3 regions of the Pantoea sp. X-Soil-OKNW-713 genome follow, and region 2 is predicted to be linked to each of the others. Evidence: predicted binding sites of a transcription regulator. Region 2 holds the regulator's gene; each other region holds the start of a gene.
What was found. Region 2 encodes Fur, which represses iron uptake genes when iron is present. Its sites were predicted from a motif close to ATAATAATGAGAACNACTATCAA; they were not measured.
Positions count from the first base shown of each region.

Region 1: the regulator Fur is predicted to act here: its motif matches at 5,984-6,006, upstream of AC6I8R_RS21390 (TonB-dependent siderophore receptor).
Region 3: the regulator Fur is predicted to act here: its motif matches at 4,253-4,275, upstream of fes (enterochelin esterase).

Region 1 is NZ_AP035996.1:200,236-207,978, reverse strand. Features, by position in the region: gene AC6I8R_RS21415 (MmgE/PrpD family protein) at 1-443, shown strand, start outside; gene AC6I8R_RS21410 (molybdopterin-dependent oxidoreductase) at 522-2,810, opposite strand; gene AC6I8R_RS21405 (amino acid ABC transporter ATP-binding protein) at 2,843-3,604, opposite strand; gene AC6I8R_RS21400 (amino acid ABC transporter permease) at 3,597-4,520, opposite strand; gene AC6I8R_RS21395 (ABC transporter substrate-binding protein) at 4,517-5,395, opposite strand; gene AC6I8R_RS21390 (TonB-dependent siderophore receptor) at 6,051-7,743, shown strand, end outside.
Region 2 is NZ_AP035995.1:1,244,908-1,252,650, reverse strand. Features, by position in the region: gene kdpE (two-component system response regulator KdpE) at 24-698, shown strand; gene pgm (phosphoglucomutase (alpha-D-glucose-1,6-bisphosphate-dependent)) at 738-2,378, opposite strand; gene seqA (replication initiation negative regulator SeqA) at 2,404-2,946, opposite strand; gene ybfF (esterase) at 3,194-3,958, shown strand; gene ybfE (LexA regulated protein) at 4,127-4,402, shown strand; gene fldA (flavodoxin FldA) at 4,531-5,061, shown strand; gene fur (ferric iron uptake transcriptional regulator) at 5,418-5,864, shown strand; gene AC6I8R_RS05705 (hypothetical protein) at 5,922-6,317, opposite strand; gene glnS (glutamine--tRNA ligase) at 6,553-7,743, opposite strand, start outside.
Region 3 is NZ_AP035995.1:595,342-603,084, reverse strand. Features, by position in the region: gene dacB (serine-type D-Ala-D-Ala carboxypeptidase) at 1-109, shown strand, start outside; gene pmrA (two-component system response regulator PmrA) at 109-771, shown strand; gene pmrB (two-component system sensor histidine kinase PmrB) at 768-1,826, shown strand; gene AC6I8R_RS02675 (TonB-dependent siderophore receptor) at 1,823-4,075, opposite strand; gene fes (enterochelin esterase) at 4,329-5,540, shown strand; gene AC6I8R_RS02665 (MbtH family protein) at 5,570-5,791, shown strand; gene AC6I8R_RS02660 (enterobactin synthase subunit F) at 5,784-7,743, shown strand, end outside.

The DNA.
Region 1 (7,743 bases), on a different replicon from region 2:
CGTTCCCGCCGGGTGGCGATATTGCGGCGTCGATACAAGTGCCAGCCAACGGCATCGAGGCACGCTTCAGCCTCGAATATGTTATCGCCGCAATGTTGATGTATGACGACCTGCGTCTGGAGGATTTTGCCGAAGGCGACCTCAACCATAACGTGATGCCGCTGGCGGCAAAAGTACGGCGTACGCCAGATGAATCCGCCCCACCGGATGCAATTAACCCGGCGCTGCGCTTTCATGAGGTGACGTTGTCACTGAAAAATGGCACGCAAATGCGTCAACGTCGTACCCGGCAGGAATCGCTGGCCGATGCGGTGGATGTGGCGGGCAAACTGCGTCTGGCGCTGAGGCAGGAAACGGCAGAACGCCAGGCTTTGTTGTGGCAAAGCAGTGAGTTAAGGACGTCAGCAGATTTGCAGGCGTTGGCAGACGTGTTGCGGGGATAGATGCCTGTCATCAAGTAACAGCGCGATAAATCGCGCCGCTACGTAATACGCGATTTATCGCGCGCCGTTACGGATGGATTAGCAATACGGCGGAATAAATGCCTGTACCGGCGTGAGTTCCCCGGCATACTTCCTGACCTGCACCACGGTAATTTGCCCGCTACAGCCCTGAGTTAATGACGAGGTGCCAATATCCAGCGTCAGCACGTTGGGATTCCCATGACGACACAATGGCCGTGCAGCGGTGGGATCAACCGGATCGTACCAGGCTCCCGTCGGTAGCTGGACCACGCCCGGCATGATGGTATCGGTGACGCGCGCGCTGGCCAGCACATGTCCCCGCTGGTTGTATAACTCGATAATGTCGCCATCATTGATGGCTAACCGCAACGCATCCTGCGGATTCAGGCTGCATACTTCCCGGCCATCACGTTTCCCGCTCAGACTGTAATCACCAAAATCCAACTGGCTATGCAGACGCGTGGCGGGTTGATTGGCGATCAGCCAGAACGGATGTTCATCGTTCGGTTGTTGCTGTGGTTCGCGCCATACCGGGTGTCCGGGGCAGTTTTCATAATCAAAACTGGCGATGGTGGCCGAGTAGATTTCGATTTTTCCACTCGGCGTCGGCAGCGGTGCCGCATCCGGGTCGGCGCGGAATGCGTTGATCATGCGCCCGCCGTCCTTCAATTGCGGCAACTCCACAACGCCCTGTTGCCAGAACTGCTCAAAGGTTGGGACCGTGACCTGATGCGCGGCAAGCTTTTCCTGCAACTGCTGGTAATGATGCTGCAACCAACCGCGCGTATCGCGTCCTTCGGTAAACGCCTCTTCCCGGCCCAGCCTGCGTGCCAGTTCACTGAAAATCGCGTAATCATCTTTCGCCTCAGCATAAGGTTGCGCCACGGGTTGCATGGCGAAGAGATGGCGATCGGTCGGTGCTCCACCTATATCTTCGCGCTCCAGCGTCATGGTGGCGGGTAACACAATGTCGGCGTGTCTGGCGCTGGCCGTCCAGGCAATTTCATGGACAATCAGCGTATCCAGCTGACAAAACGCCTGGCGTAAGCGCGCCAGATCCTGATGATGGTGGAACGGATTGCCGCCCGCCCAGTAAGCGAGGCGGATATGGGGATAGGTCAGGCGACGGCCATTGTAATCAAACTGCGTGCCGGGGTTGAGCAGCATATCGGCGATGCGCGCCACCGGGATCAGGCGGTCGATACCATTTTTTCCCTGCGGCAACGCCGGGAAGCTGACCAGGTTATGATGCTTACCATAGTGACCAAGTGCACCGAGGGCGTAGGTGTAACCGCCGCCGGGCAAGCCGGGTTGCCCCAATGCCGCCGCCAGCACCAAACCCAACCACACCGGCTGTTCGCCATGTTCGGCACGTTGCAAGGCGTGCGCCACCGTTACCAACACACGTTTACCCTGTAACTGACGGGCAAATTGGGCGATAAACGCCGCATCAACACCGCAAATCGCCGCCGCCCACTGGGTATCACGTACCGTGCCATCCTCTTCGCCGCGAATATACGCCACCATCTGCGGCCAGCCTACGGTGTAGCGGGCGAGGAAGGCTTCATCGGTCAAGCCTTCCGCAATCAGTACCGAAAGCACGCCAAGGATAAACGCCGCGTCAGTACCAGGATGTAGCGCCAGCCACTCACCCTGAGCTTCATCCGGTAAATCACTTTTTAATGGGCTGACGGAGATAAAGCGCGTGCCGCGTTGTGCCGCCTGCTGCATAAAGCCACGTTCGGTGTGTTCGCTCAGGCCACCACTGGCAACCTGTGAATTTTTCAGCGCCAGACCGCCAAACGCCAGCACCACGTCGCTGTGTTGGGCAATCTCTTCCCAGCTTACGCCGCGGCGGGCAATCTCGTTCATATCGCCCACGATATGTGGCAACAGCACGGACGCCGAACCGGAGCTGTAGCTGTTGACCGAGCGTACGTAGCCACCCAGGGTGGTATTGAGAAAACGATGTACCTGGCTTTGCGCATGGTGGAAACGCCCCGCGCTCGACCATCCGTAAGAACCACCAAAAATGCCTTCCGGGCCATAGTTGTCGCCAACCCGTTTTAATTCGTTTGCCACCAGGGTATAGGCTTCTTCCCAACTGACGGCAACATATTCATCGTTACCACGGCGTTGATCCGGTCCGGGGCCATTTTCCAGCCAGCCACGACGTACCATCGGACGCGCCACGCGCGCCGGATGGCTGAGGGCGTGACGGAAATTTTGTAACAACGGGCTGGGATCGGGATCGCGGTGGAATGGCTCAATGGTGAGTTGATCGCCCTGCTGTTGAGCATGGAAAGCTCCCCAGTGTGCGCTGTGCATGACTGGTTTCTGCGTCATCATTGTTCCTGGCTAAAAAAGAAAAACGGTGCTTAAAGCACCGTTGCAATAAAGTTTCTCACGCGCCCGTTTTCCGGGTCGTCGAGTACCTGCTGGGTCGGACCGGCGGCGACAATTTTGCCACCTTCCATAAACACAATGTTGTCGGCCACTTCACGGGCAAAGCCAATTTCGTGCGTGACGATCACCATAGTGATGCCGGAATGCGCCAACTGTTTGATCACCTGCAACACCTCACCCACCAGTTCGGGGTCGAGTGCGGATGTCGGTTCATCAAACAACATCACACCAGGGTCCATCGCTAACGCACGGGCAATCGCCACGCGTTGCTGCTGACCACCAGAAAGATTCTGCGGCCATTCATCTTCACGGCCCGACAAGCCCACCTGTTTCAGCAACGCCAGCGCTTCGCTGGTCGCCTGCTGGCGACTCTGCTTTTTGATGCGCATCGGGGCATCGATGATGTTCTGCAACACGGTACGATGTGGAAACAGGTTAAACTGCTGAAATACCATGCCAATTTCCGCACGCTGACGCGCAATCGCGCTACTGCTCAGCTCGTGCAGTGCCTGACCTTTCTGCTTGTATCCCACCATTTCGCCGCCGATACGGATGGTACCGCCATCCAGCTTTTCCAGATGGTTGATACAACGCAGCAGCGTCGATTTCCCGGAGCCGGAGGGACCCAGGATCACCGTCACCGACCCCGCCGGAATATCGAGGTTAACTTCATCCAGGATGGTGACACCGGAGAAACGTTTGGTCACCTTACGCAGCGCGATTGCCTCAGCCATTGCTCACGCTCCTTTCGGTCTTGGTGGCAGAAAAACGTGGCAGCGACTGCCACAGGCTGCGCTTCTCACGACGTGTCACGCCGCGACCAAAATAGCGCTCGACATAATATTGTCCAATCGACAGGACCGAGGTCATCAGCAGATACCATAAAGTTGCGACCAGCAGCAGCGGGATCACTTCATAGGTGCGCTGATAAATAATCTGCGCGGAAAACAGCACGTCCTGAAGCGAAATGACTGAAACCACCGCCGTGGTTTTTAACTGACCAATAATTTCGTTACCCGCTGGCGGCATAATGGCGCGCATCGCCTGCGGCAGAACGGTATGGCGGAAGATCTGCGCCGGACGATAACCCAACGCACGGGCCGCTTCCAGCTGACCATTACCTACGCTCTGGATGCCCGCGCGTACAATTTCTGCCGCATAAGCGGATTGATGCATCACCAGCGCGATCACAGCCGCACTGAACGGGCTTACCAGCGAGTTGGACTGCGCGCTCCAGATCTCACCCAGTCCCGGAATCCACAGCGAAATTTTGGGATAGAGCGCCGCAATGTTGTACCAGAGAAACAGCTGCACCAACATGGGCACACCGCGGAAGAACCAGGTATAGGCCCAGCTCACCGCGACCAGTACCGGATTGGATGACAAACGCATCAACGCCAGTACTGTACCGAAGGCAAAACCCAGCACCACGGATATCACCGTGAGTTGCAGCGTCATCAAGACGCCCTGCAAAATGGAGGGGCCGGTGAAGTTCTCCGCAATCACCCCCCATTCAAAACGCGGGTTGTTGATCATGGAGTGCGCCATCGCCACGACGCACAACAGTACCACCAGCGCACTCAGCCAGCGTCCGTAGTAGCGTTTGCCGACGATCTTCAGATCGTCGGTGTGGTCCTGAAAATCACTCATTTAAAGATCTCGTCATTGCGTTTAGCTTCGGTCACAGCACCAAATCCAATCCCCCAGTTGTCGAGGATTTTCTTGTAGCTACCATCTTTGATTAATGAGTTCAGGGCCGCCTGGACAGCCGGTTCCAGTTCAGACTCTTTCGGGAAGGCAACGGAAACCGGGTAGTCGGTTACGCTGATCTCACCACTCATGGTCAAAGGTTTGATGACTTTAACCTGCCACAGCAGACCTTCGTACGGACCGAGGAACATCGGCACGCGTCCACTCACCACCGCCTGAACACCAGCCGGACGGTCCGGGAAGACCGAAACTTTGATTGGCGGTTTGCCCGCGGCTTCACAAGCTTTGCTGGCTTCTTCCAGACGGGTTACCTGAGTGGTGCCAGAACCCGCACCCACTTCTTTGCCGCACACGGCATCAAAGGATTTGAAAGGGGCGATATTGGCGTCTTTCTGCGAGATGATGCCAAGCAGGCTGGCATTGTAGTAGCTGACGAAATCTACCTGCTTAGTACGCGCTTTAGTCGCGTTGATGTTGGAGAGCGCGACATCATAACGACCGGTTTTCAGGCCAGGAATGATGTTGTCGAAGCCACCGGTATCTTGCCAGTGCACCGGGATACCGAGGCGCTCACCTACCGCATTCATAATGTCGATTTCACGACCGGCCAGAGTTTTGTTGTCTTCTTTATAGAAGGTGGTCGGTGGCGTGTTGGGGTTGGTTCCGGCAACAATGTAGCCACGTTTCACGATATCCGCAGGTAACAGGCTTTTCAGCGCCGGATCGGCTTTAACATGGACTGAGCTGTCGGTGGGAACAGATTGTTCAGCGGCAAACGTGGTGTGCGCACTCAGAGCAAGTGCGAAAAGGGTCATTCCTTTTGCGAATTTCACTGGAACCTTTCTCCTGATATTTAAAATGTTTCCCCAGCGGGAAAAGGCATTGGAGGTAGCGATGTATTGTTCACCTCATAAGCCACATTTATTTTGTGCCTTACGGGTTTATTCATCCTCGTAATGTCCCGGGGTCATTTTCTGTGAATATATGCAGGGATCACAAATGCGAAAAACAGATATCTATTGCCGAAATCTGGCAATAGACTTTTTCAGTGAGTCGGAGGAGACACGAAGTTGTGGTCAGCAGCGGAATTAAAGGGATTTTGGCAGAGAATCAATGGGCTACAAATGCAGCATTCACCTCTCTTTTTATTCTTAGACATAACCATGTTTTCTAAGCGATTGCAAAACGCGCGAGGGCAAACGTCCATCACCTAATAACCGTGAGTGCCTGATAAAATTTCTCCGCAGCACAATTGACTCAGAACAGCGCGATATTTATCAGCAACGCCGGGAATTTTTCCATCCTTCAGTATGTTGTAATTAAATACCCCTCCCCTGATGCGAATCGAACGAATGTTAACCAATTAAGGAGAAACCAGGGAGATTCCTTACTCAATATATACAATGATAATTATTCTCATTATCATGCGCATTTGCTTACAAACGTTAACATATCAGGGAGAAATCTTAAGTGAATGTAACCAGATGTAGCCAAAAGCGACCTATCGCGCTGTTTTTGGCCAGCCTGCTGAGTACGTCAGCTTATGCTGCCAACGAGGAGCCAACCGATAAACTGGCTGACGATGAATCAATGATCGTCACGGCGGAAGAGGAATTGAAGCAACAGCCGGGTGTTTCAACCATCACGGCGGAAGACATTCGGAAAAGTCCGCCGGTTAACGATTTGTCCGACATTATTCGTAAGATGCCCGGCGTGAATCTCACCGGTAACAGCGCCAGTGGCAGTCGGGGCAATAACCGTCAGATCGATATTCGTGGCATGGGACCAGAGAACACCTTAATTATGATTGATGGTGTCCCTGTCACTTCGCGTAACTCAGTACGGTATAGCTGGCGCGGCGAGCGAGATACACGCGGTGATACCAACTGGGTGCCCGCCGAAATGGTTGAGCGCATTGAAGTCATCCGTGGTCCGGCAGCATCACGCTACGGTTCAGGAGCGGCGGGTGGCGTGGTGAATATCATTACCAAACGCCCGACTAACGACTGGCACGGCTCATTGTCATTGTTCACCAATCAGCCGGAAGATGATAAAGAAGGTGCGACTAAGCGCGCCAACTTCAGCCTGAGCGGACCGTTAGCCGGAGATGCGCTGATCATGCGTTTGTATGGCAACATCAATAAAACGGACGCCGACGCTTACAACATCAATACCGCGGAAAACGGTTCCTATGCGGCAGGCCGAGAAGGTGTGCGTAATAAAGACATCAACACGGTGTTTTCCTGGAAAATCACCCCGCTACAAATTGTTGATTTCAGCTATGGCTACAGCCGCCAGGGCAATATTTATGCGGGTGATACGCAATACAGCAACGGCAATATCAGTCCGAATGGTTTGGTCGAGTCACTTTATGGTGATGAAACCAACCGCATGTATCGTCAGAGTTATGGTGTAACTTACAACGGCATCTGGGATTGGGGTACGTCTAAGCTCAATTTTAATTATGAGAAGACCAACAACACTCGCTTGCAGGAAGGTTCGACCGGTCGCGTTGAAGGGATGATCAACAGCAATGACTACGCAACCAGCCGTCTCGAAAGTTATCGCGCGGGGGGTGAGATTAACTTCCCGGTTGAATTGCTGGTTGATCAAACCATGACATTGGGTGCCGAATGGAATCGTGATGAATTGAATGACCCCGCTTCCATGACCGCGACCGATGTATCAGGTGTGATTATTGATGGCGTTTCGGGTGACCCAGCCTCACGCAGCAGTAAAAATAGCGCCACCATTAGTTCGCTTTATTTTGAAGATAACATCGCCGCCACCGACAGTACTGAGGTGATTCCCGGCCTGCGTTTCGATTATCACAATAAATTTGGTGCTAACTGGAGCCCGAGCCTAAATATTTCTCAGGGGCTGGGTAATTATTTCACCCTAAAAGCGGGTATCGCTCGCGCCTTTAAAGCACCGAATCTGTATCAATCGACGGAGGGTTATTTACTCTCTACCCGTGGCAACGGCTGCCCGGTGGGGATCTCTACCGGAAGTTGCTATTTGTTAGGTAATGAAAATCTCGATCCTGAAATCAGCGTCAATAAAGAAGTCGGGATCGAGTTCCACAATGACGGTTACACCGCCGGTATTACCTGGTTCCGCAATGATTATAAAAATAAAATCGTCGCGGGTGACGAGGCAGTGG
Region 2 (7,743 bases):
CCATTTCTGCCGCAGGAGTTCGCGTGACCACCATCTTGATCGTTGAAGATGAAAAGGAGATCCGCCGTTTCGTGCGCCTGGCGCTTGAAGGCGAAGGGCTAAAGATTGTGGAAGCCGAGCAGTTGCAGCGCGGCCTGATTGAAGCCGCCACGCGCAAACCCGATTTGGTGATCCTTGACCTCGGTTTGCCCGACGGCGATGGCAATGACTTTATCCGTGAAGTGCGCCAGTGGAGCAGCATGCCGGTAATTGTGTTATCCGCCCGCACGGACGAACAGGATAAAATCGATGCGCTGGATGCCGGTGCCGATGACTATCTCACCAAGCCTTTTGGCATTGGTGAACTGCTGGCACGGGTGCGTGTGGCGTTGCGACGTCATCAGGGCAGCCAGTCCGAACCGGTATTGCGTTTTGGTGACGTGACGGTCGATCTGGCGGCGCGTCGTGTGCTGCGCGCTGGCGAAGAGGTGCATCTGACGCCGACCGAATTTCGTCTGCTCAGTTTGCTGCTGAATAATGCCGGAAAAGTGCTGACACAACGTCAGTTGCTGAACCAGGTCTGGGGGCCAAATGCGGTGGAGCATAGCCATTATCTGCGCATTTATATGGGGCATCTGCGTCAGAAGCTGGAAACCAACCCCACCCAACCCAACCATCTGCTGACAGAAACCGGCATTGGTTATCGGTTTATGCCATAAAAAAAGGCGCATAACGCGCCTTTTTTCATTTCGCTGTGCTTAAGCGTTTTTCAACACTTCGCTCACGATTTCTACCGCTTCTTTCTCGATCAGCTGGCGATGCTCAGCGCCGAGGAAGCTTTCACAGTAGATTTTATAAGCATCTTCGGTGCCGGACGGACGCGCGGCGAACCAGCCGTTCTCCGTCATCACCTTCAGACCACCAATTGATGCGCCGTTACCCGGTGCCGCCGTCAGACGTGCGGTGATCGGATCACCGGCCAGCGTGTCAGCGCTCACCATTTCCGGTGAAAGCTTCGACAATGCCGCTTTCTGCGCGGAAGTCGCAGCTGCCTGCAAACGGTTGTAGCTTGGTGCGCCAAAACGCGCCGCCAGCTCATCATAATGTTGCTGCGGGTTTTTACCGGTGACAGCGGTGATTTCCGCCGCCAGCAGGCACAGAATGATGCCATCTTTATCGGTGGACCAGGCCGTGCCGTCGAAACGCAGGAACGACGCCCCGGCGCTCTCTTCACCACCAAAGCCGAAGCTGCCGTCGAACAGGCCATCAACGAACCATTTGAAGCCCACTGGCACTTCCACCAGCTTGCGGCCAATGTCGTTCACCACGCGGTCAATCATCGCGCTGGACACCAGGGTTTTACCCACGGCGACATCTTTGCCCCACTGTGGACGATGCTGGAACAGGTAGTTGATCGCCACCGCCAGATAGTGGTTCGGGTTCATCAGGCCAGCCGGCGTCACAATGCCGTGGCGGTCGTAATCGGGATCGTTGCCGAAAGCCAGGTCGAATTTGTCACGGTACGCCAACAGGCCAGCCATCGCGCACTCTGACGAGCAGTCCATACGCACCACGCCATCTTTATCCAGATGCATAAAGCGGAAGGTCTGATCGATAGCATCGTTAACAATGGTGATATCCAGCTTGTAATGCTCTGCAATACGCTGCCAGTAGGCCATACCAGAGCCACCAAGCGGATCAACACCAATTTTCAGGCCCGCTTTCTGAATCGCCGGGAAGTCGATCACCTGCGCCAGCCCCTCAACATAGGGTTGGATCAGATCCTGTTCAACGATATGACCGCTGGCCCACGCCTGATCCAGTGGCAGACGTTTTACATCCTTCAGACCCGCTTTCATCAGCTGGTTAGCACGATCTTCCACCACTTTGGTGACGTTCGTATCGGCCGGGCCACCATTCGGCGGGTTGTATTTGATACCACCATCTTCCGGCGGGTTGTGCGACGGGGTGATGACGATGCCATCAGCCAGTGCGCCACCGCGTTTGTTGTGCTCAAGGATCGCGTTGGAGATAGCAGGCGTCGGCGTGTAGCCGTTGTCCTGCTGCACAATCACATCGACGCCGTTAGCCGCCAGCACTTCCAGCACCGACAAAATCGCCGGTTCAGACAGCGCATGGGTGTCTTTACCGACATAGCACGGACCGGTGATGCCGTTCTTCTTACGGTCTTCCGCGATGGCCTGCGCAATCGCCAGAATATGCATTTCGTTGAAGCTGTGACGACCTGCGCTACCACGGTGACCGGAAGTACCAAATTTCACCGCATGTTCAGGGTTATCCACATCCGGCTTCAGGACGTAGTACTGAGAGGTTAATTGTGCAACGTTAATCAAATCGCTCTGCTGGGCGGGCTGCCCGGCACGGGGGTGATTGGCCATTGGCGCTTCTCCCTGACGCTTCGGTTTAAATGGTGCCGCAAACTTTCTCTGTCAGTTCCTGCGGGAACTGCATGGCTAACATGATGTGTTCCACCATGCTGCATTTGCGACCGGTATTGGTATTGGTGATCACCCAGTACGGTGTGCCGGGCACATGCTTCGGCTTAGTATGGGTGCCATTTTGCAGCAGCGTATGCTCATCACCGGCAAAATAGACGCGGGTGCGTCCTTGCAGTGACGCCGTGGCATCCGCAAAGGCTGCGGGATCAAGACGATAGAGCGTTGACAACACCAGCATAAAGCGATTAACCGCCTTTTTCTGCTCTGCATACTCATCAGAAAGTAACAGTTCACGTACCGCACGAACGCGATCCTGCGGACGGGCTTGCGTTGCGACCGGCTGGGCTTCTTTGGCCGCAACGGCGACAACAGCAGAGGTTGCAGGGGCACTCTGACCGGCAGTGAACTTCAGCATGCGGCGCAAAATTTCGGAGGCGCTTTCACCAATGTGCTGGGTGTGGCTGGCAATATAACGGTAGAGTTCTTCGTCAACTTCAATCGTTTTCATCTTTTTCCGTACGATTCTGGCAAATGACAGAACCACGCATTTCTGCAAAGGCCTTAGCAAAATCCTGCCGTGCAAAATGTGAGCGGGCTCTAACATGAGGATTATAAAGTTAAATCCCAGGCGGCCGATAGCGCTGGCATCGTTTCAGGGCAAAAGTCGGAATATGCCCTAATGCCCACCAGGTTGGCTCCTGAGCAGGTGGATTCATGATAACCTAAGCGAAGCTCACAACCGTAAGAACTTTGCCATGATTTTGAATGCCCGTCTGGAAACTGAACAATCTGCCCCTGATGCTCCTCCGATTCTGTTAATTCATGGCCTGTTTGGCAGCCTGGATAACCTTGGCGTGCTGGCACGAGGCCTGCGCGATGCCCGTCCCACCTTGCAGGTGGATGTACGCAATCACGGTCTGTCCCCGCGTAGCGACGAGATGAACTATGCGGCGATGGCGCAAGATATCGTTGACACTCTTGACGCCCACGGCCTCGATCGTGTTGGCGTAATCGGCCATTCGATGGGTGGCAAAATTGCCATGACGTTAAGTGCCATTGCGCCGGAACGCATTGAAAAGTTGGTGATGATTGATATCGCGCCGGTGGATTATCAGACACGCCGCCATGATGAGATTTTTGCTGCTATCCGTGCCGTGAGCGCCGCGGGTGTGACGCGTCGCGGTGAAGCCGCCGAGGTGATGCGCACCCTGTTGACTGAAGAAGGGGTCATTCAGTTCATTCTGAAATCGTTCCAGGATGGCGAATGGCGCTTCAATGTGCCGGTGCTGTGGGATAATTACGCCACCATTTCCGGCTGGAATGAGGTTCCTGCATGGCCACATCCGGCGCTGTTTATTCGCGGGAGCGAATCGCCTTATCTGGACAATCAGCATCGTGATGCGTTGCTGCACCAGTTTCCACAGGCGCATGCGCATGTCATCAGTGGTGCCGGTCACTGGGTCCATGCTGAAAAACCTGAGGCGGTTTTGCGCGCAGTTCGCCGCTTTTTTGTACTGTAAAAGCAAAAGCTTGCCGCAAAACGTTTAAGGTTGGCGTCGCAAGGAGTGCTGGAGTATGATGTCGCGCTAAAAATTTGCCGCGGATGATTTTTTCACCGTGGCTGGGCCGATAATGTATAAATTGCGCAGCGCCTTTCCGCCGTTCGCGCCCACTCAGTTTTACAAAAAATGGCAAAAGAACAAACTGACCGCACCACGCTCGATCTCTTCGCTGATGAGCGACGTCCCGGTCGCCCCAAAACCAGTCCGCTAACGCGTGACGAACAGTTGCGCATTAACAAGCGCAACCAGCTAAAACGCGACAAAGTGCGTGGTTTACGTCGCGTGGAGCTAAAAATGAGCAGTGAAGCGGTTGACGCGCTTAATACTCTGGCAGAGCAGCAGAACATCAGCCGTAGCGAATTGATTGAACAAATGCTGCTGGCGCAACTCAAACTGTCGTAACACACGCAGACCGCACGCAGGAACACAAAGTCTCGGCTTTACAAGTTCCGCCACTTTGCCCGGTCTGCTATCATTCGCTTAACTGTGCATTCAACCCATATATCAGGATTTAAGAGGTTACTTAACTCATGGCAATCGTAGGCATTTTCTTCGGCAGCGATACCGGCAATACTGAAAACATTGCAAAAATGATCCAGAAACAACTGGGTAAAGATGTGGCCGAAGTGCATGACATTGCCAAGAGCACCAAAGAAGATCTCGAAGCATTCGATATCCTGCTGCTGGGCATTCCGACCTGGTACTACGGCGAAGCGCAATGTGACTGGGATGATTTTTTCCCGACTCTGGAAGAAATTGATTTCAATGGCAAATTAGTCGCGCTGTTTGGCTGCGGTGACCAGGAAGATTACGCTGAATACTTCTGTGATGCGATGGGCACCATCCGCGATATCATCGAGCCAAACGGCGCGGTGATTGTGGGACACTGGCCGACCGAAGGCTACCATTTCGAAGCCTCGAAAGGTCTGGCAGATGACAAACACTTCCTCGGTCTGGCGATCGATGAAGATCGTCAGCCTGAACTGACCAACGAACGTGTTGATAAATGGGTGAAACAGATTTTCGATGAGCTGCAACTGAAAGAGATCATTGAAGCCTGATCCCCTGCCCTCCTCAATGTGGGCGCTGGCTCACATTGAGTTAAAGGAATTTCCTATAAAAATAATAGCTACTGTTTTTTAACTTTTTCCCGCAAATCTGTAGAATACCCGTAACGGTCATCCGCTTATTCCTCTGGCATCAGAATGAGGCTGAGTGAAATGGAAACAAAGACCTGCACGATCCCCGCCGGCGTTAGTGACATTTCTCCTTACAGCCACTGGTGATTTTCAGGACATTGCCTTGGTTTTCATTTCACTGCTTGAGTTCTATAATGAGACGCAAATGAGAATGCGCGTGATCGACATTCAAGGCCCTGCGCCGCAAGTGACTAGCTAAGTAACAGGACAATATCCGCATGACTGACAACAACTCCGCATTGAAGAAGGCTGGCCTGAAAGTCACGCTCCCCAGACTGAAAATTCTGGAAGTGCTTCAGGAACCCGAATGCCATCACGTCAGCGCGGAAGATTTGTACAAACGCCTGATCGACATGGGCGAAGAGATTGGTCTGGCAACGGTTTATCGCGTTCTTAACCAGTTTGATGACGCGGGAATCGTGACCCGCCATAACTTCGAGGGTGGTAAATCCGTCTTTGAACTGACGCAACAGCATCACCATGACCACCTGATCTGCCTGGATTGTGGCAAAGTGATCGAATTCAGCGATGAATCCATTGAAACGCGTCAGCGCGAAATCGCCACACGTCACGGTATTAAGCTGACTAACCACAGTCTGTACTTGTACGGCCACTGTGCGTTGGGAGACTGCCGCGAAGACGATACGCTCCACGACAAGCAATAAAATGTGCTATGCAGTATAAAAAAACCGGTGCCTGGCACCGGTTTTTTTATGGCTGCATCACTGCACCAGCGTTTCCTGTAAATAACGCCAGCGCGGAATTGAAGTACTGCAATCCAGTACCGCCAGTGAGATGCGGCTCTGGTTGGTGCCGTTCATCATTTGCAATTCACGATACTGAATCGTCACTTCCTTGCTTTGTTGCGAAATGATGGCATGTTCGCTGGTGGCGATACGCATCCCTTCACGCTGACCACGCAGCTGACGGAACAGCACTTCCGTCGCATTGAAATCCAGTTGCTTGCCCTGCGGGGTCACCATTTTGAAATCCGGGTGAAAGTGCGCAAGGAACAATTCAATGCTGTCGTCGGTGCTATCCGACTGATTAAAAATACGTTCGATAAGTTGATGTAATACCACTACGCTGTGTTTGGCTTCCTGAGCGAGACTTGTCATTTTTTTTCCTTTATAACCCGCGGAGCAACGTCTGAGAGCGGATAGCCTACCTGAAAAAAAGTTTTTAACACTCGTAAATTGATTAATTATGTTAAAGTCAGATTAGTTGCAAATCCCGGTAACAAGCACGTTTCGCAAGCCACAGAATAAAAGATGGCTAAACTCAAATTACAGCCAATAAAAAAGGGCGATTTCTCGCCCTTTTATCAGGATATGGGGAAAACGACAAAAAGGATTAATCGCCGATTTTCGCCCAGGTATCACGCAAACCGACAGTACGGTTGAATACCAGCTTAGAAGGCTGTGAATAAACGCTATCCGCGCAAAAATAACCTTCACGTTCAAACTGATACGGAGCAAGCGCTACTGCATCACGCAGACCCGGCTCAACAAAACCTTGTTTGATTTCCAGCGAGTTCGGGTTGATGGTGGTGAGGAAATCCTCTGCCGCACCTGGGTTCGGTACACTGAACAGACGGTCATACAGACGGAATTCCGCAGGCAGCGCATGGATCGCCGAAACCCAGTGGATCACGCCTTTCACTTTACGGCCATCAGCCGGATCTTTGCTCAGGGTATCGACGTCACAGGTACAATAGATGCAGGTGATATTGCCTTCATCATCTTTCGCTACGCGCTCGGCACGGATCACATAAGCATTACGCAGACGGACCTCTTTACCCAGCACCAGACGTTTGTACTGCTTGTTGGCTTCCTCACGGAAATCAGCGCGATCGATCCACACCTCACGGCTGAACGGAACCTCACGCGTGCCCATTTCCGGCTTGTTCGGATGGTTCGGCATGGTGATGATCTCTTCATGACCCGCAGGCAGGTTCTCAATCACCACTTTCAGCGGATCCAGCACCGCCATAGCACGCGGCGCATTCTCGTTGAGATCGTCACGGATACATGACTCCAGCGAGGCCATCTCAACGATGTTGTCCTGTTTCGTCACACCAATACGCAGGCAGAATTCACGAATCGAGGCTGCGCTGTAACCACGACGGCGCAAACCGGACACGGTCAGCATACGCGGGTCATCCCAGCCTTCTACCACCTTTTCACTCACCAGCTGAGTCAGTTTACGCTTCGACATCACCGCGTATTCCAGATTCAGACGTGAGAATTCATACTGACGCGGGTGAACCGGAATGCTGATGTTGTCCAGCACCCAATCGTACAGGCGACGGTTATCCTGGAACTCCAGCGTACACAGCGAATGGGTAATGCCTTCCAGCGCGTCGGAGATGCAGTGGGTAAAATCGTACATCGGGTAGATGCACCATTTGTTACCAGTCTGGTGATGCTCAGCAAATTTAATGCGATACAGCACCGGATCGCGCATCACGATAAAGTTTGATGCCATATCGATTTTGGCACGCAGGCAAGCCTTGCCCTCTTCGAAGCCACCGGCGCGCATTTT
Region 3 (7,743 bases), 650 kb from region 2:
GCAATACCTTTCAGGTTATGCTGTGCCACCGGAAGATCAGAAGACGCGACGTATCCCACTGGTACGTTTTGAGAGCCGCCTCTACAAGGATATTTACCAGAACAACTGATGAAACTGTTAATCGTTGAGGATGATGCGCTGCTGCAATCGGGCCTGGCCCAGGCATTGAGCGCTCAGGGTTACGCCGTGGACTGTGCCGCCAACGCCGCAGAGAGCAATGCCTTGCTGCGCAGCGGCCAGTACAGCCTGATCGTGTTGGATCTCGGTCTGCCGGATCGTGACGGCGCAACCTTGTTGCGCCAGTGGCGACGTGACGGCATCAACGTGCCGGTGTTAATTCTCACCGCTCGCGATGCGCTGGAAGATCGCGTAGACGGGCTGGATGCCGGCGCCGATGACTATCTGGTAAAACCTTTTGCGTTGGTCGAGTTACAGGCCCGGGCACGCGCATTGATTCGCCGCTATCAGGGGCACAGCGACAACCTGCTTCAGCAGGGCGATTTGACCCTCAACCTCAGTTCTCAACAGGTGTTGCTGGAAAACCTGCCGCTGGAGATCACCCCCAAAGAGTTCGCGCTGCTGACGCGCCTGCTGATGCGGGTCGGGCAGAACGTGCACCGTGAAACCTTGCAGCAGGATCTCTACAGCTGGAATGATGATCCCGGCTCCAACACCCTGGAAGTCCATATCCACAATCTGCGCCGCAAACTCGGCAAAGACCGCATCAAAACCGTCCGTGGTGTGGGTTACCGGCTGGAAGTGCGCGAATGAACAGCATGCGTCAGCGGTTACTGATTATGCTGGCGCTGATTCTGCTCACCTGCCAGATCATGAGCGCCGTGTGGCTGTGGCACGAAAGCCGGGAGCAGATTGGCTTTCTGGTGAGTGAAACCCTCTCCGCCAAAGCGCGCAATGAACACGTTGAAAATGAAATCCGTGAAGCGATAGCCTCGTTACTGCTGCCTTCGCTGGTGATGGTGTGCCTGACGCTGCTGTTCTCCTTCTGGGCAATCAACTGGATTATCCGCCCACTGAAGTCACTGCAAAACAGCCTGGCACATCGCTCTGCCGATAACCTGTCCCCCTTGCCGATCTACTCTGAGATGGAAGAGATCGTGGCGGTGACCACCTCCATTAATCAGCTGTTGTCACGCCTTGACCATACCATTCAGCAGGAGCGCTTATTCACCGCCGATGCCGCCCACGAGTTGCGTACACCGTTAGCGGGGTTACGTCTGCATCTGGAATTACTGCAACAACAGAATGTACCGCAGAGCGAAATGTTGGTGGCGCGTATTGACCAACTGATGCACACCGTCGAACAGTTGTTGATGCTGTCACGCGCCGGTCAGGCATTGGCCAGTGGTCATTATCAACAGCTGCACTGGCAGCAAGACATCATGCAACCGCTCCAGCCCGAGATGGCCGAACTTTATCAGCAACGCCAGCAGCAGCTGCACTGGCCGCAGGGTGCCGACGTAGCGCAGCAGGGCGAAGCGGTATTGCTGCGCCTGATGCTGCGCAATCTGCTGGAAAACGCCTCGCGCTACAGCCCGGAAGGGAGTGAAGTGAAGGTGGTGTTACGTCAGGAACAACAACAAGTGATTGTTGAAGTCTGGGATCAGGGACCAGGCATCGAAGCCAGCGCGGCAGAGGAGTTAACCAAAGCCTTTCGGCGGCGCGATCAACGTTACGGCGGCAGTGGGCTGGGCTTGAATATCGTGCTGCGCATCGTGCAGATGCATCGTGGTCGTCTGGAGTTACTGAACCGTAAAGATGGCAGCGGACTGATTGCCCGCTGCCATTTGCCTCAGTTGCTGAATTAGAACTGGGTGTTGAGGCTCATGTAGTAAGTACGGCCTGAATCGTTGTAGGTATTGGCACCCGCACCGTACAGGTAAGCGCCGGTTGTTGAGTTACCGGTAGTCTGGGCATTACCCTGACGCCAGTGGCGCTTATCAAACAGGTTGTCGATACCTACCGTCACGCTGACGTACTTGTTCACATCATAAGTACCGCTCATGCCGAGGATGGAGTAAGGGCTAACCTGATCGGTAGCGCTGCCGGTAACCGGATCGCCATGATAGTCATACTTCTTCGGCACCTGCTTACCATACCAGGTAAAGGTGGTTTGCAGTGACAGATCTTCCATTGCCTGCCAACTCAGTGTCGAGTTCAGGGTATATTGCGGAATAATCGACAAACGGTCGCCCGTAGTTTTGTTCTTACTCTGCAACATGTAGGTGAAGTTGTTATTCCAGGTCACCGTATCGGAGAAAGGAATGTTAACCGTTCCCTCCAGCCCTTCAACCACCGCTTTTGGCACGTTCTCCCATTTGTAGATGTTAGTGGTGCCGTTGGAAGCGGTACCGGTTGACACCATACCCGCTTCAATTTTGTTGCGATAATCGTTACGGAACCAGGTCAAACCGGCCTGATAACCTTCGTGTTTCCACTCCAGGCCAATCTCTTTGTTGATGCTGTTTTCCGCTTTCAGGTCTTTGTTACCTTGCAGATAACAGGCGCTGGAGGCGTCAGCACAACCCTGACCGTTGCTGTACAACAGATAGTTCGGGTTGGTCTGATACAGGCTTGGTGCCTTATAAGCACGGCCAATCCCCATCTTCAACGTGAAATCATCACCCAGACCTTGCGACAGGTTCAGTGATGGGCTCCAGTTGTTGCCAACAATCGAATGATGGTCGAAGCGCAGGCTTGGGGTCAGCATGGTGCTGTCCGTGACTTCCATATTGTCTTCAGCAAACAACGAGAAGATTTCAGCCTGTGAGTAAGGACTACGCCCGGTATTGGAGATACCCGGCACGCTACCGTAGTTGGCCGCCTGCGTGGTTGAAGACGGATCCTTCATACGCTGCTGGTTCCATTCAGTGCCCAGGGTCGCCGTCTGGTTGATCAACCATTCAAACGGGATGCTGATTTCACTGTGCAGCATGATGTCATCCAACTGAATGGTGTTAAAACCACTGTTGGAGAAGATCCCCTCGGTGCCGCCTGCCAGGCCTTCATTAATGCGGGTATTACGGGTTTTCTCGTAGCGTCCCCAGGTATTGGTGCTGACGCCATTATCCCAGGCACCGGTCCACTTCAGCGAGACGTTCTGACGATACAGGCGGTTAGTTTCGTCACCGTACAGGCTTTTCACCAGCGTGCTGGTGTTGGTGTTCTGGGTATCACCGGCATACAGGTTGCCCTGACGGCTATAACCCGCCTGAAGTTCCAGGGTCTGCATCGGCGCAAACGCCCAGCTTAATAAGGCATTGATATCTTTATTGACTGAACCTTCGCGTCCCGCCGGATAGCTGCCCGCGTAAGTCCCGGTACGATCTGCCGCATGGCCTTCGTTGATATCGTAAGCATCAGCCTGAGTTTTGGCTAAACCGCCATATAAACGGAAGTTGAAATCATCGCCCAGCGGGCCTTGCAGACTGAAGTTGGTGCGTTTGGTTGCGCCTTCATCTTTATGCTGCGGTACGTTGAAATAGGTATTCCAGGAACCGTGCCACTGCTGATCGGTGTATTTTTTGGTGATGATGTTCACCACACCGCCCGCCGCACCGTTACCGTAGCGCACCGCTGCCGGTCCACGGATCACGTCGATATGGTCGATCAACTCGGGTGGCACCCAGTTGGTATCGCCACGGGTGTCACGCTCGCCACGCCAGCCGAGTCGCACCGAGTTACGGCTGGTGATCGGCATACCATCAACCATAATCAGGGTGTTTTCTGGCCCCATGCCACGAATATCGATCTGGCGATTGTTGCCACGCTGGCCGCTGGTGGAGTTACCGGTCAGGTTAACACCCGGCATGGTTCGAATGATTTCAGAGACGTCACGGGCTGGCGGATGCTTTTTGATTTCATCAGCGGTGATGGTGGAAACACCGGGAGCCTGTAGCGTCTGTTGCTCGGCGGTCACCATCATGGTGCCACCATCGTGTGAACTGGCGTCTGTGCTGGTAGTCGTATTACTGGAGGTATCTGCTGCCCAGGCGCTGCTGGAAAGTAGGCCCAATTCAATCAGAATGGCTAATGATAAACGCGAATATTTTGTCATTTTTTCGTTCCTGGATTGCCAGCAAAGGTGGCTGGCGAGCCGGTGAGAAGGTCACAGTCCTTATCAAAACCCCGTTCCAAGCCTGGCAGTGCTATCCGTTGCGCATCCTTTCCTTAATGGGAAAGTTGACAGGCGGAACGAGCGTGCTCATTTATGAGCGGAAACACCCTATTGCAAATGCAAATAATTATCAATAGTATTATTTATAACCTTTGTGAAAGAATCCTTGAGTAAATGGCGACTGGCAGCACCTATGACCTGGCTAAATGATCTGACCGGCAGTGAAGCCTGGTGGCAGGAGCAACAACGTAAAGGTATCCCGCGTGTGGAAGGCGAAGTGAACGGCGAGTGCCAGGTCACTTTCCTCTGGCGCGATCCGCAGGGCAACGAGACGCAGTCACCTATCCAGCGGGTGTGGATTAACATCACCGGTGTGACCGATCACCACCAGCGCCGCGCCCCACAATCCCTGATGCGAGTAGCCAATACCGATGTCTGGTACTGGCAAACCACCCTGCCAGCCAACTGGCGTGGCAGCTACTGCCTGATGCCGGATGAGCAGGCGACGGATTTTTCCGGCGATGTCGATATGTACACGCTGCGCAACTGGTGGCGCGACAAATTCCCGACCGCCCAGGCGGATCCGCTCAATGCCCTGCGAGGCTGGTCTGGTGGACGCGGCATGGGGGTATCCCCATTGCATCTGCCGCTGGCACCCAATCAGCAGCTATGGCGTGCGATAGATGAAGGCCACGCCCCTGCAATCCCTTTGCAAGAATATCGCTGGGACAGCCACTTACTCGGCAACAGTCGCCGGGTGTGGATCTATTGCACCGGCGAGGCCCAACCCGCGTCACGGCCACTGGCAATTTTGCTCGACGGTCAGTTCTGGGCCAACAGCATGCCGATTGCCGGACCGCTGCAACAACTTACCGATGAAGGCGCACTGCCTGCTGCCGTCTATCTGTTTATCGACATCATTGATCGTGAGCACCGCAGCCGTGAGTTGCCGTGTAACCCGCAATTCTGGCAAGCCTTGCAGGAAGAATTACTTCCCCAGGTCGCGCAGTGGGCACCGTACCAACCGCAGGCCGCCAGTACCGTGGTCGCCGGGCAGAGCTTCGGCGGTCTGGCATCGGTGTTTGCGGCGCTGCACTGGCCGCAGCAGTTTGGCAACGCCATCAGTTTATCGGGCTCCTTCTGGTGGCCGGAGCGTGGTAATCCGCATGGCTGGCTATTGCAGCAACTGGATCAAGGTCTGGCACCGCGCCAGCCGCTGCGTTTCTGGCTGGAAGCGGGTAAACGTGAAGGACTGATTTTGCAGGCAAATCAGCAACTACAACAGAAGTTGCAGGCCTCCGGATATCAGGTGCACTACCAGCCAGTAGAAGGGGGACATGACGCGCTGTGCTGGCGTGGTGGCCTGCTCGATGGTTTACAGGCGCTGTGGCGCACCCCGACATAAATTCATCTCGCCCGGACTCAGGAGCCGACATGGAACATCGCAATCCCTTCGACGATCCGCAGCAGGATTGTCTGGTGCTGCGCAATCCGCAGCAACAATACAGTTTATGGCCCGCGTTCAGCGCCCTCCCCGCTGGCTGGCTCGCCGTGTATGGCCCGCAGCCACAGCCTGATTGCCTCAACTGGCTGGAACAGAACTGGGGGAATATCCGCCCAGTGACGCAGGACACCAACCGGAGCGACAATGTCTGAATCCCTGATGAATCGACGCCATACCGAACAACAAACCCTGCCGCTGGTGGCAGCACAGCCCGGCATCTGGATTGCCGATCAGCTGTCGCCCCATCACAACGCCTATGCGGTCGCGCACTTTATTGAATTGCAGGGCGATATTGACAGTGAGTTGCTGAGCAAAGCGATCATCAATGGGATGCAGGAGGCCGATACGCTGAATATGGCGTTTGGCGAGGTAGACGGCGAAGCGCTGCAATGGCCGCAGGTCCAGCATTTCACCGCACCGCAAGTGGTTGACCTGCGCTCCGACGAGAATCCCGCAGACAAAGCCCGCGCGCTGATGCGTGACGATATGAATGGCGATCTGCGCGTGCTGAGCGGTGCTCCCTTATATCATCATTGCCTGTATCGCCTCGGCGAGCAGCATTGGTTCTGGTATCAGCGTTATCACCACCTGGTGGTGGATGGCTTCAGTTTTACCGCCCTGACGCGGCGCATCGCCAACCTGTACAGCGCCTGGGCGCGCCAGCAGGAGCCAGAACCCACGCCGTTTATCCCCTTTAGCGAAGTGGTGGAGGAGTATCAGCGTTATCAGCAATCCTCCTCCTTTGAACGTGATCGCCAGTTCTGGCGTGAAAAAGGGGCGTCCCTGCCCGCCCCTGCCTCACTGGCGGCGCAACCGCTGGCCGGACAAAGCGCCAGCACCCAACTGCTGCGCCATAGCCTGACGATGGATCACGCCACCTTCCAGACGCTGGTCAGCCAACATCCGCAGCACAGCGCCGCCGATCTCGCCTTCGCGCTGGTTGGCTTATGGTTGGCGCGCCTCAGCGGGCAAAACGATTTTTCCGCAGGTTTCATCTTTATGCGGCGTATCGGTTCGGCCGCGCTATGCGCCACCGGGCCGGTGATTAACGTGTTACCGATGGCGATCCATTACGATCCGTCACAACCACTGGCTGCACTGGCAACGCAACTGGCGGGTGAAGTGAAGAAAATGCGCCGCCACCAGCGCTATGACGCTGAACAGGTGCAACGCGATCTGGGACGCCTTGGCGATGGCGATCCGATCTACGGTCCGGTGATCAACCTGAAGATGTTTGATTATCAACTGGATTTCGCCGGTGTGGAGGGCATCACCCATCAACTGGCTTCTGGTCCGGTACGCGATCTGGAAATCGCCATCTATATCAGTGAACAGGGTGAGCTGACGCTGGAGTTGCTGGCGAATGCGGAACGCTACAATCTGGCGACGCTGCAACGCCACGCCAGCCGTTTTACGCTGCTGCTGACCCAGTTGGCTGCGGAACCGCAGCGCCCGTGCGGCGAGTTGGATCTGTTGACCGCAGCAGAACATCACTGGCTGGCGGATATTAACCATACCCCTCACCCGGTGCCTGCCGAGACTCTGGCATCGCTGTTGGCTCAGCAGGTAACCCGCACCCCGGATGCGCCAGCGCTGGCCGATGCACAGCATCAACTCAGCTACTGTCAGATGCAGCAGCAGGTATTTGCGCTGGCACAACAGCTAAGCGCCGCCGGTGTCGCACGGGGCGATATTGTTGCCGTCGCGCTGCCGCGTTCGGTGCAATTGTCGCTGGCACTCCAGGCGATCGTTACGCTCGGTGCGGCTTATCTGCCGCTTGATACCGGCTACCCTGATGATCGCCTGCAACTGATGCTGGAAGATGCCACACCACAAACGTTAATCACCTCAGCGTCACTCGCACCACGTTTTGCCGCCATCTCCGACGTCAGCCAGTTACATTTCGATGCGCTGTTTAATCACACGGATGCGCCAGCCCCGCTCAGCGCGCCGCAACCGCAGGACGGTGCCTACATCATCTATACCTCGGGTTCTACCGGGCGTCCCAAAGGGGTGCTGGTCGGTCATGAGGCGATCGTTAACCGTCTGCTATGGATGCAAAATCACTATCCGTTGCAGGCTGACGATGTGGTGTTGCAGAAAA